3 regions of the Lysinibacillus sp. FSL K6-0075 genome follow, and region 3 is predicted to be linked to each of the others. Evidence: riboswitches for the same ligand, from Rfam matches in the RefSeq annotation. Region 3 holds a riboswitch; each other region holds the start of a gene.
The links. Region 3 has a riboswitch for lysine ahead of MHB65_RS01375 (amino acid permease). Riboswitches for the same ligand answer to the same signal wherever they lie in the genome.

Region 1 (4,422 bases), 2.1 Mb from region 3:
TTATTTTAAAGTACGCTTTAAAAATTCCTTCGTACGTTCATGTAACGGATTAACTAACACTTGTGCTGGAGGTCCTTCTTCGACAATTACGCCTTTATCCATAAAGACAACACGATCTGCCACTTCTTTGGCAAATTCCATCTCATGTGTCACGATGAGCATCGTATTGCCCTCATCTGCTAGCTGACGCATGACCTTTAACACCTCACCTACCATTTCTGGGTCTAATGCGGATGTTGGTTCATCAAATAGCATTACATCTGGATTCATTGATAAGGCGCGAGCGATGGCCACACGCTGCTTTTGTCCGCCTGAAAGCTGACGCGGCTTGGCATTCACATATTGATCCATGCCAACGATTTTCAAATATTTAAGCGCCGTTTCTTCTGCTTCTTTTTTCGAACGTTTTAACACTTTGACTTGGCCCACTGTGCAATTACTTATGACGTTGTGGTTGTTAAATAAATTGAACTGCTGGAACACCATGCCTAAATGTGTGCGATATTCTTGAATATTGTGCTTTTCATCTAGGATGTCTTCCCCTTTATAAATAATTTGACCGCCACTTGGCGTTTCTAATAAATTTATGCAACGAAGCAATGTGGATTTACCAGAGCCTGAGGAGCCAATTAAACAAACTACCTCTCCTTTTTCCACTTGGAAATTCACATCTTTTAACACTTGGTTACGTCCAAATGATTTACTTAAATGTTCGATTTTAATGACTGCCATTTGTGCGTCCCCCTATACGGCTTCTTTTTGTTCTTTTTGATAGGCATCAGGTCCATCTAAACGTTTTTCAACGTAAAGAAGAATGCGTGATGCGGTAAATGTCATGATGAAATAAAGAATACATGCAACAAAGAATGATTCGAAATAGCGGAAGTTGTTACCTGAAATTGATTTAGTTTGGAAGAATAATTCCGTTACCCCAATGACATTTAAAACGGCTGTATCTTTAATATTCATAATTAATTGGTTACCAGTCGCTGGTAAGACGTTACGCGCTACTTGTGGTAAGACAACGTGAATCATAATTTGGAAGTGATTCATACCAATTGCTGATGCTGCCTCGTATTGACCATTATCAATCGATACAATACCACCACGAACAATTTCTGCCATGTATGCCCCTGTATTGAGGGAAACGACTAAAATACCTGCTGTAATAAAGTGCATATCGATACCGAATGCAATATCTAATCCGTAGTAGACAACCATAGCCTGTACAATCATTGGTGTACCACGGAAAAATTCAACATAGCATGTCAGTATAAATTTAATGAGCTTTAAGCTATAAAATTTCACACCTTTTTTACGAACTGGAATCGTATGCATAATTCCGATGAAAAATCCGATAAATGCACCAATAATTGTACTAATACTCGAAATCAGTAACGTATAATACGCACCTCGTAAAAACATTTGCCAGTTGTTTTCAATAATTGAAAGTATCCATTCAAGACTCATGATGTTCCTCCTAACAATGTCATCTTGCTTGCTTATTTCTTTTGTGTCCTAGCTCTTTCTACCATTCTATGTTTTGTCACGCTAGGACATTATCATTATGTAGAGAGGTTCTCATTTTGATAATGATGAAATGATCATGCACGGACTAGCAACTAGCCCGTGCCTTGTCATTATTGTGCTGCTGGTTGTTGCGAAATAGCTTCTTCCATAATCGCTTGACGATCGTCTTCCGAAATGCCTTTTAGGACTTCATTGATTTTTTCACGATTTGCGTCGTCCTTACGTAAGCCTACAGCAATTGAAGTATTTGATGGATCTGTATCAAAGCCTTCTTCAAATGCTACATATGTGAACTTATCGTTGGCAGCAGCAGCAGAAATACCCTCTGGACGTTCAGCTACATAGCCATCAATTTTACCTGCTTCTAACGCCACACGCATTGCTGGGAAGCTTTCCATTGCCGTTTGTTTTTCTACACCTTTGATTTGATCAATCACTGTGTAGTTTGATGTATTTAATTGTGATGTAATTTTAGCACCTGAGAAATCTTGAATCGATTTTGCATCTTCATATTTACTACCTTTTTTAATAACCATCACAAAATCAGATGTGTAATAGTTTTCTGTAAAATCAATTGTTTTCTTACGTTCTTCTGTTGGTGACATCCCTGCGATAATCGCATCAATTTTGTTCGATTGTAGCGCTGGCACTAATCCGTCCCACTCCATTTTAACAATGACTAACTCTTTGCCTAAACCTTCAGCGATTTTCTTCGCCATTTGTACATCATAGCCGCCTGCATACTCTGCATTATCCGCTATTTTCACAGCGCCATTCGCATCGTCTTGCTGTGTCCAGTTGAACGGTGGGTAGCCAGCCTCCATTCCAATTCGGAATTCACCGCCGCCTTCTTCTTTGTCAGCTCCAGCATCACCTGAACCGCCCTCTTTTTTGTCACTTGTGCCACATGCAGCTAGCACAATTGCCGTCATGATAGAGATCATTACTAACAACCATTTTCTTTTCATGAAAAACTCCCCTTTTCTGTAAAAAAATAAGACAACTGTACTAAAAAAGACCTAAGTATATTGAACTTAGGTCTTACCTTTTATGACAGTTGCCCAAATCCTCACTATAATTTCCATGTTTCCGAGATAGCACAACCTAGTAAATCTGGAAATCCATTTACTAGGACAGTCCTGCACTTATTCACTGCAGACCCAGTATAAAAGTACGAGCTCCTTTTATACTTCGGCGATATTTCCTTCTTCATTGCGTCTTCGCTTGCTTGTACTCTACAATGAACTAATAAATACCGCGCCTCTACCTCACTGGTAAATATTCGTGAGGTTTGTTTATTTAATTGATATTTAGATACTACTATAAAACTAATATGTTCGTCAAGACAGTTTTAACATTTTTCTGACTAATGACAATATTAGGGTATTGTGCGTTCCCTATCCATTTTAAATCGTTGAGCTTTCATCGATATTTCCGAAAATTACAACAAATTTTTATTAGAGCGTATATGCTCTCTGTGAGAAAAGTTGTGTTTATTTCTTTTGGCTCCTCTAAACGATATAACATTCGTACTCTTTCAAAAATAGAATCGGTCAAAACCTTTCGTCATGCACAAAAAAACCCTGCTGAACATTGTTCGCAGGGTTTAATGGCATTATGAATTTAATAATAAATCTTCAGGATTTTCGATTAATTCTTTAACTGTTTTTAAGAATCCTACAGAATCTTTTCCATCGATGATACGGTGATCGTAAGAAAGTGCTACATACATCATTGGACGGATTTGAACTTCACCATTTACGCCAACTGGACGGTTAACAATTGAGTGCATACCTAAAATACCAGCTTGCGTACCGTTCATAATTGGTGTTGACATTAATGAACCGAATACACCACCGTTTGTGATTGTGAATGATCCACCAGCCATGTCATTTAGGCCTAATTTTTTATCACGAGCTTTTGTCGCTAAGTTAGCGATATCTTTTTCGATTTCAGCGAAGTTTTTGCTGTTTGCATCGCGTACAACTGGTACGACTAAACCTTCTTCAGTTGATACAGCAATACCGATATCAAAGAAGTTATTTAAATGAATTTCATCGCCAGAGATTTGAGCGTTTACGTATGGGTATTTTTTCAGTGCTGCAACAACAGCTTTTGTAAAGAATGACATGAAACCAAGTTTGATGTCGTTTGCTTTCACAAACTCTTCTTGTTTACGTTTACGAAGTGCCATGATGTTTGTCATGTCAATTTCGTTGAATGTTGTTAACATTGCTGTTGATTGTTTCACTTCTAATAAACGTTTTGCAATTGTTTGACGACGACGGCTCATTTTTTCAATTGTTACACGGTCAGAATTAGCTGCTGGTGTGAATACTACTGGGCCACCTGAAGTTGCTACTGATGTAGGTGCTGCTACTGGTGCTACAGCTGGTGCTGTACCATGTGCTGCTACATCTTGTACACGTACGCGTCCTTGTGGATCTACTGGAGATACCGCTGCAAGGTCAATACCTTTTTCACGTGCAAGACGACGTGCTGCTGGCGATGCAACTACACGCTCACCAGAAGTTTCTTCTACTACTGGAGCCGCTGCAACTGGTGCAGGTGCTGCTTGTGGCGCTGCTGGAGCTGGAGCTGCTTCAGTTGGTGCTGCCGCTGGAGCTGCTGCTGCGCCTTCGCCTGCTTCTACTACTGCGATAACTTGACCAACTAGTACAGTATCGCCTTCTTCAGCTAAAATTTGTGTTAATACACCTGCTTCTTCAGAAATGATCTCAGCGTTTACTTTATCTGTTTCAAGTTCAACGATGAATTCACCTTTTTCAACGCGATCGCCCACTTTTTTTACCCACTGTGCGATACTACCTTCTGTAATCGATTCTGCTAATTCAGGGACTTTAATTTCAGCCACTTTCATTTCCTCCTTTG
Region 2 (4,422 bases), 1.8 Mb from region 3:
TTCTGCCCCGCCTGTTGCTGTAAAGTTAATGAACAGGTGCATCGTTAAAAACAGACCTACTGGAATGATCCCAAGTAGAGAATGTAAGCGACGCCATAAAAACTCTCGATCTTTCGACAAGACTGTTACCCCCCTTAGTACTTAAAATAGCACAACAAAAGAAGTCATCATTTTGTAAATGATACTTCATTGACTGTGTATTTCATCATGGTACAATATTATGACATGTTTATTGTACTCTCAAGAGCTACGAGCGTCAAGGCAACTCGGAGTTTTTCATAGAGCTTATTAAAGAACTAATCTAGTACATGATGCGTCGTTTTTTCTCGAAAAATCTATCATTACTTTATTACCGTTAAATTTTAAGAAAATTCTAAGAAAGAAGGATAACAATGTTAAACACTCCATCTCCTACAATCTCATCATTTGGCTATGAGATCATTCGTGATCATATTCTATCTTCTATACTCGGTAAACATGAAGATGATGTCCTTTATTGGGCAGGTAAAGAGCTTGCTCGCAAGTTCCCATGTAAAAGTCAAGATGAACTTATCGCATTTTTCGCAGATGCCTGCTGGGGTACATTAGAGCTTATGAAGGAATCAAAGGATGGACGCATTTTCCAGTTGACAAACGACCCTGAAATTCTGCAAATTAAACAACGTAGCTTTAAACTTGAAGCAGGATTTATAGCAGAGCAAATTCAACTAGCTAAAGGCTATCTTACAGAATGCTATAATGAAAAGCGAGAAAAGCAACAATACGTCATGTTTACAGTCAAATGGGACGTCAAAGAACGTATTATGAATACCATTCCCTCAGAGTAATAAAAAGGATTGTCTCCCCCTAACGGGATGACAATCCTTCTTTTTTCTTCCTTTAATTTTGGACAATTACATAAAATGCTGTTTCTTCTATTATTATATGTAAAGTGCTTGCTCTAAATTAAACTCATCATGCAGTGCATTAGCTGCTTGGATCATATCATCCTGTGGTACAACAACAGAAACTTTTATTTCAGAAGTACTTACCATTTTTACAGGGATATTTTCACGACGTAACCGATCAAACATACGAGCAGCAACACCTGGATTAGAGGCCATCCCTGAACCAATAATGGAAACTTTCGCCAACCCTATTTCGAAGTCTGCAAAACTAAATCCGAGTGATAATTTACTATCTTCTAGAACACGTAATGCTTCTGCAAATTCCTCTTTTAAAATAGAAAACGAAACAGTTGGTTTCAGCCCATCAATAATGGCTTGAACAATAATATCTACATTAATGCGGTTCTCAGCAAGAATAGTAAATATATCTGCTAATGAAGCATTAGAGAAAGCATCATACCCTACTGTTAAACGAATAATATCTGATTCAAAGGCCACGCCACGAACAACTAAGTTTTTTTCCATTTCCACTTCCTCCTTCAATAAAGTGCCTACTGACTCTACTAAACTTGAGCGTATGATAACAGGCATTTGAAATTTCTTTGCTAACTCCACCGCACGTGGATGTATGACATGAGATCCTAAATGAGATAATTCCAACATTTCATCATAGGAAATTTCCTGGAGCTTTTGGGCATGTGTCACATAACATGGATCTGCTGTATAAACACCGTCCACATTTGTATACATATCAGCTCGCTCCGCTTCCAATGCGATGGCAAGCGCTACAGCTGCCGTTTCAGCTCCACCTTTCCCAAGCATGGTGATATTGTGATCTTCGTCAACCCCTTGTTCTCCAGCAATGACTACAATTTGCCCCTGTGCAAAGTGTTCTTCGATTCGACTAACATCAATATAGTCGATACGCGCATGCCGATACATACCATCCGTATGAATACCTGCCTGCCATCCAGTCAGAGACACAGCCTGATAGCCCGCGTCCTGTAAGGCAATGGCAAATAAAGCACTAGATAATTGAGAGCCTGTAGACAAAACTGCATCTAATTCTCGTTTTGAAACATCGTCAGTTAGTTGATGTACCATCATTTTCATTTCTTTGGCAGTATGTCCCATTGCTGCAACAACTACCACTACATCAAATCCTCTGTCCTTTTCAGCAATCGCTTTCCGAGCTGCCTGTTGGATTTGTTCAGTAGAAGCTAATGCAGCTCCTCCAAACTTCATCACGATTTTAGCCATTTCTTTCGTTCTCCCTTCCAGTCCATGTATTTCACCTAATTACAGGAGACAAAACAGTTTCTAGAAAAACTAAAAGGCAGCCTCCACATAACGTGAAAGCTGCCTATAACATGTACAATAATCGTAACTTGCCCATGTGTGATAGCTCTCCGAAACGTTTAGAATCGACAGTCTTACATTTCTTAAATGCAAAACCAGTACAGCAATGGAAACAACAACGCTGTACTTCGGCAAGCTCCCCTTTCACACAATATCTCTGGACTTGTCCATCCTCCATTGTGTTACTCTTGAATCTTGCACCTCTATCATCACCTTAAAGTGAATGTATTCAATTCATTAAGCTTTAGCGTAAACAAGCTAGTCACGCCAGTTAGCTCTCCATAACATTGAAAACAATGTTATTTATAACCATAGCACATGCCTATTCCTTTGACAATGATTCTTGCTGAAAATAGCTAAAAATTTGGCTTGCTAAATTAGCGGGCATCCCAGCCTCCTGTAATGCTAGCTCGCTCGCCTCTCGAATTTTTTTGACTGAACCGAAATATTTAAGCAACTGTTGCTTACGTTTTGGTCCTACCCCTTCAATATGATCTAATACAGATTGAATGGCATGCTTCTCATGCTGTTGACGCAAGAAGGTAATAGCAAAGCGGTGGACTTCGTCTTGAATTCGTTGTAATAAATAAAAGCCATCACTTGTACGGTTTAAGGCAATCACCTCTGGCGGATCACCAAACAATAGCTGAGATGTATTATGCTTGTCATCCTTGGCTAAACCAGCAATCGGTATGACAAGACCAAGCTCATCTTCTAGTACTTCACGGGCTACTTCCATTTGCCCCTTACCACCATCAATTAACACTAAATCTGGTAATGGTAGACCTTCCTTTAAAACACGTATATATCGACGACGTATAACCTCCTGCATTGCACCGTAATCATCATGCTTGGCTGCTGAACGCGTTTTATATTTTCGGTATTCCTTTTTCGCAGGCTTCCCATCAATGAAAACAACCATGGCAGATACTGCATCCGTTCCATGCATATGACTATTATCAAAAGCCTCAATTCGTAAAGGTGCACTAATACCCATTGCTTCACCTAGTGCCTCACAAGCACCAATCGTACGTTCTTCCTGACGTTCTATTAGCTGGAATTTAGCTGCCACAGCAATTTCGGCATTTTTGGTTGCTAATTCAACCAGTTCCTTCTTTTGTCCTCTTTTTGGTGTAAGAACTTTGATCTCTAATAATTCCGTTAAGATGGCTGCATCAATGGCTTGTGGAATAAAAATTTCTTTTGGCTTAATATGCTCTGGCTTTTCATAAAAGCGCCCAACAAATGTTAAAAATTCTTCCTCTGCATCCTGATAGATCGGGAAAATCGAGACATCACGCTCAATCAGTTTACCTTGGCGCACAAAGAAAACCTGAACACACATCCACCCTTTTTCAACGGCATAGCCAAATACATCGCGATTTGTTGTATCACTTGATACTATTTTTTGTTTCTGCATGACCGTATCAATATGGGCAATTTGATCTCGAAATTCCTTCGCTCGTTCAAATTCTAGGTTTTCAGCGGCTGCAAGCATTTTAACTTCAAGCTCTTTTTTGACTGCCTCCACACCACCATTGAGAAACTTCGTCATATCCTCAATCATCTCTTGATAAACCTGACCATCAATTTCCTTAACACAAGGTGCTAAGCATTGCCCCATGTGATAGTACAAGCAAACCTTGGAGGGTAATTGTACACATTTGCGCAACGGATACAGTCGATCCAATAGTTTTTTCGTTTCGCTCGCTGCATAGGCATTCGGATAAGGACCAAAATATTTAGCCTTATCCTTTTTTACCTTCCGTGTCGTAATCAGACGAGGATGTTTTTCATTCGTAATTTTTAAATATGGATAGGTCTTATCATCCGTTAACATGACATTATATTTTGGATCATGTAACTTGATGAGATTCAGCTCTAAAATAAGTGCTTCAATATTAGATGATGTCACGATATACTCAAAATCTTCTATTTCACCTACAAGTCTTTGAGTTTTTCCTTCATGTGTTCCAGTAAAATAGGAGCGTACACGGTTTTTCAGAACTTTTGCTTTACCGACATAAATGATTGTCCCTTGTCGATCCTTCATCAAATAGCAGCCAGGCTGATCCGGTAAAATATCCAGTTTTCGCTTTATTAAATCGTTCATTACCTACCTGCCCCCCCTAAGTAAAAATTCCCCTCAATGAATCCTATTAGTTATTTTTCTTTA
Region 3 (4,422 bases):
TGGTCAGAAAATGAGGACAATGATGAGCAGGAGTGGGAGGAAGAAACGCCAAAGGGCTATGGGCAGCAAGCTTTTGTAGGCTATTATTATTTTAGTTATTTACTCCTACAAGAGGCTATTCCTATTTTTTCTGCTATGACAGTTCATAGTAATGAAGCAAAAGAATGTCTTGCAGAATTGCTAACATTACTACAGCAATCTGACCATTAAACAATGCGTAAACGTATACACCATATAGAAATAAAGCAGATGGGGAACCTGAACCATCTGCTTTATTTATTAATGCACATATTCATCCTTGGAGGCTCTCATTGAGCAAAAGAAGAGTAATATTGCCACAACGACAAAGAGCCATCCCGCAATATTCCAGCCACCAAAGAAATCATGCAAGTAGCCAAAAAGAATAGGACCAATTGCGGCAAATAAATAACCCAAAGATTGTGCAAAGCCTGATAAATCAGCTGCCTCAAATGCAGTACGAGTGCGGAGAGTGAAGAACATCATTGCTAGGGCGAATGAAGAACCTCCTGCTAACCCTAGAAGGACCATCCACAGTACACCAAGACTAGTCCATTCCATGACAACACCAACAAACCCTACTAAATAGAAAGATGTAAACATCAATACAAGGGGGCGTTGTGAAGTCATTTTACCTGCAATTATAGGCACAGCTAAAGCCATTGGTACTTGTGAGAATTGCATGATGGAAAACATCCAACCGGCCTTGTCAGGAGCTAGCCCTTGGGCAATATAGATCTCGGGAATCCAAGCTGCAGTCGTGTAGAATAATAAAGACTGTAACCCCATTGCGCCTGTGACAGCCCAAGTAACAGGTGATTTCCATAAAGGTGTACCTGTCTTTTTAGATGTAGTAACTGGTTCGGGTTTATTTGATTTTAATTGAGGTATCCAAATTAAGATTGTAATGAGAACGAGTACGAGTGCAATGGACAGCGCACCTTGCCAGCCTAACGATGAATTGGCTATAGGATAGCTAATACCAGCACCAAGACCAGCAGTTAAATTCATGGACATGGTGAAAAAGGCCATCAATAAACCGACATGGTATGGAAATTTTAATTTTAATAATCCTGGAATAAGTACATTTCCAAAAGAAATGGCTACGCCAATTAGCACAGTACCTAATAGAAGTAACTCTGTTGTACCGAGTGAACGTAGGACAATCCCAAAGGCCAATAGAAAAGTTGATAAAAATAATGTTAGCTCAAGCCCTAGTTTGCGTGCTACAACTGGTGCAAATGGAGATATAATAGCAAAAGCAAGCAATGGAATCGTTGTTAGAAAGCCTGCCAATACATTAGATATCCCAAGATCTTCACGGATAAAGGATATAATTGGGCCAACAACAGTTAGTGGCATTCGTAATGTAGAGGCTATAAAGATAACTCCGAAAACTAAAAGTAAGGTTGTTCCTTTCCAGCTAATTTTTTTACTAGGATAACTAGCGGAATGATCATTTGTAGTCAAAATAAAATCCCCCCTAATCATAACCATTCTAATTGAACTACTATAACACTTTATCACACTATTAAAAATAGTAGAAGATTCATAAAATACAGAACATTTTCCGTTATATTGAAATGTCTATGGTCTTATGTTAGTATAATAAACATCATAAATTTAATAATTATATGCCTCATGTTTGTATTGAGGTAGAGGTCGCGATATTTATAAGTATGCTAATTGAAATGACAAGCATTGATGAAATTAGCTGAAAGGAAATATTGCCGAAGTGTGAGGGGACTTGAAAACCTCATGCTGGGGCTGTCTCCGAAAGGAACAGAACTGTCACGTTTGCACAACGTGTTGAGCTATCATTTAGGAAAAACTGAGGATTAACGTAGCCATCACAGTGTATATGTGATGGCATTTTTTTGCCTCATAAATAGGAAGGAAGCTATATCGTGAGTGAAATAAAAGTAAATCAGCTTGGTCATAAAGCACCGAAGCTGAAAAAAGAATTAAAAAGCCGCCATATTACAATGATTTCTTTAGGCGGTACAATCGGTACGGGGCTATTTTTAGCCAGTGGTGGTGCTATTGCACAGGCAGGACCTGGGGGCGCATTGCTGGCCTATGCCTTAATCGGTATTATGGTATATTTTTTAATGACGAGCTTAGGGGAAATGGCTGCGTATATGCCATCATCAGGTTCATTTAGTACCTACGCAACCAAATTTGTAGATCCTGCTTTAGGATTTGCATTAGGCTGGAACTATTGGTATAACTGGGCAATCACAATTGCTGCAGAAATCGCTGCCGTGTCATTAATTATGAAATATTGGTTCCCAGATAGCTCATCAGCACTGTGGACAGTATTATTTATTGCTGTTGTACTGACGTTTAATTTACTATCCGTAAAAAGTTATGGTGAAAGTGAATATTGGTTTGCCATGATTAAAGTCGTAACGGTCATCGTTTTTATTATCATTAGCTTACTAATGATTTTTGGTATTTTAGGTGGGCAGGCTCCTGTAGGTTTCACTAATTTCTTTATTAGTGATGGGCCATTCCATGGTGGCTTCCTTGCTACATTTGGTATTTTCCTAGCTGCTGGATTTTCATTCCAAGGGACAGAATTACTTGGAATTACAGCTGGTGAAACAGATGATCCTGGTAAAAATATTCCGAAGGCTGTTAAATCTGTATTTTGGCGTATTCTTTTGTTTTATATTTTAGCGATTGGTGCAATTGGGATGCTGATTCCATTCACAGATGAACGTTTATTATCAGAAGATATCGCAGTATCACCGTTTACACTAGTGTTTGACCGCCTAGGTATTGCCTTTGCTGCTTCATTAATGAATGCCATTATTTTAACGGCTATGCTGTCAGCAGGAAATTCAGGCCTGTATGCATCTTCTCGTATGCTATGGCAATTAGCGGTGGAAGGACATGCACCTAAATTTTTCGCAAAGCTAAGTCGTCGAGGTATTCCGATTTATGCACTGATGGCAACATTAGCTGTAGGTTGTTTAGCATTTTTAGCGTCATTCTTTGGTGATGGAGTGGTTTATATCTGGCTATTAAATGCCTCTGGAATGTCAGGCTTTATTGCATGGCTGGGTATTGCATTTAGTCATTATCGTTTCCGTCGAGCGTTTGATGCACAGGGCTTAGATCCAAAGTTATTACCTTATAAAGCCAAATTATATCCATTTGGACCATTATTTGCTTTTACCGTTTGTATGATCGTAGTCATTGGACAAAATTACACAGCCTTTACAGGTGATAAAATTGATTGGTATGGCATCCTTGTTTCGTATATCGGGATTCCACTATTTTTAGCACTATGGTTTGGCTATAAAATAAAGCACAAAACCAAAATGCTGCCACTTAAAGATTGTGATTTAAAAGTTGAAGAGTAAATAATAGAGCTGTTCTGTAAACCAAAGAGTGATGGGTTTATAGGACAGCTCTTTTTCGACACTCATGAACAAAATCTCTCAAAATAAACATCATAAATATGGTAATGTAATATAGATATGGAAATTTAGAGTTGGCAGGGAGAGGTGTATGATAGTGCAAAAGCATATTTTACTCGTAGAAGATGATGAAGCCATTCGTGAAATGGTCGATAATTACTTAACAATGGAAGGTTTCTCTGTCACAACAACGACCAATGGCGAAGAAGCATTACGAAGTTGTTTAGAAAATACCTTTGATTTAATCATCCTAGATATTATGATTCCTAAACTAAATGGATTAGAAGTATTAAAGATTATTCGAGAGCAGGCAGCACTTCCTATCATTATTATGTCTGCAAAAGACAGCGATGTTGATAAAGCATTGGGCTTAGGATTAGGAGCAGATGATTATATTGCTAAACCCTTTTCTATGCTAGAATTTTCGGCACGTGTAAAGGCTGTTATCAGAAGAGCTACAAAATACTCTAGTCAGGATAACCAAAAGCAAGATGTCCTAGAAATTGATAATTTAAAGATAGATATTGTTAATTACGCAATAGCAAAGAACGGGCAAGAGGTAAAGCTGACATCAAAGGAATTTTCTATTTTAAAGTTGTTTGTGACAAATCGTCATCGGGTTTTTACCAAAGAGCAAATTTATCAGATGATATGGAAAGATGCTTACTACGGCGATGAAAATATTATAAATGTACATATAAGAAGACTACGCGAAAAAATAGAAGATGACCCGTCAAATCCTCTATATATTAAAACCCTATGGGGAATCGGCTATAAGTTTGAGGGTTAAGAATATGATGATATTTCTATTACTAATAGTGGTATTGCTAATGGGGATTATTATTTTTCAATGGAAAGTCAAAAAGGAACAAGATCGCACTATCCAATACATGCATAGAAAATTACAAGTAATTGTGAATGAACAGACTTATGAACAGATTTTAGTAGCAACTACAAATTCAGAAATTCAACAGTT

Region 1: another riboswitch for lysine. It lies ahead of MHB65_RS11935 (transporter substrate-binding domain-containing protein); the one in region 3 lies ahead of MHB65_RS01375 (amino acid permease).
Region 2: another riboswitch for lysine. It lies ahead of MHB65_RS17295 (aspartate kinase); the one in region 3 lies ahead of MHB65_RS01375 (amino acid permease).

The regions. Positions count from the first base shown of each region.
Region 1 is NZ_CP151947.1:2,430,333-2,434,754, reverse strand. It holds gene MHB65_RS11945 (amino acid ABC transporter ATP-binding protein) at 1-732, opposite strand; gene MHB65_RS11940 (amino acid ABC transporter permease) at 745-1,470, opposite strand; gene MHB65_RS11935 (transporter substrate-binding domain-containing protein) at 1,641-2,498, opposite strand; lysine riboswitch at 2,618-2,804, opposite strand; gene odhB (2-oxoglutarate dehydrogenase complex dihydrolipoyllysine-residue succinyltransferase) at 3,146-4,405, opposite strand.
Region 2 is NZ_CP151947.1:3,527,076-3,531,497, forward strand. It holds gene MHB65_RS17285 (succinate dehydrogenase cytochrome b558 subunit) at 1-120, opposite strand, end outside; gene MHB65_RS17290 (YslB family protein) at 393-827, shown strand; gene MHB65_RS17295 (aspartate kinase) at 921-2,147, opposite strand; lysine riboswitch at 2,282-2,460, opposite strand; gene uvrC (excinuclease ABC subunit UvrC) at 2,569-4,359, opposite strand.
Region 3 is NZ_CP151947.1:289,732-294,153, forward strand. It holds gene MHB65_RS01365 (hypothetical protein) at 1-210, shown strand, start outside; gene MHB65_RS01370 (MFS transporter) at 280-1,488, opposite strand; lysine riboswitch at 1,667-1,843, shown strand; gene MHB65_RS01375 (amino acid permease) at 1,926-3,389, shown strand; gene MHB65_RS01380 (response regulator transcription factor) at 3,544-4,236, shown strand; gene MHB65_RS01385 (sensor histidine kinase) at 4,241-4,422, shown strand, end outside.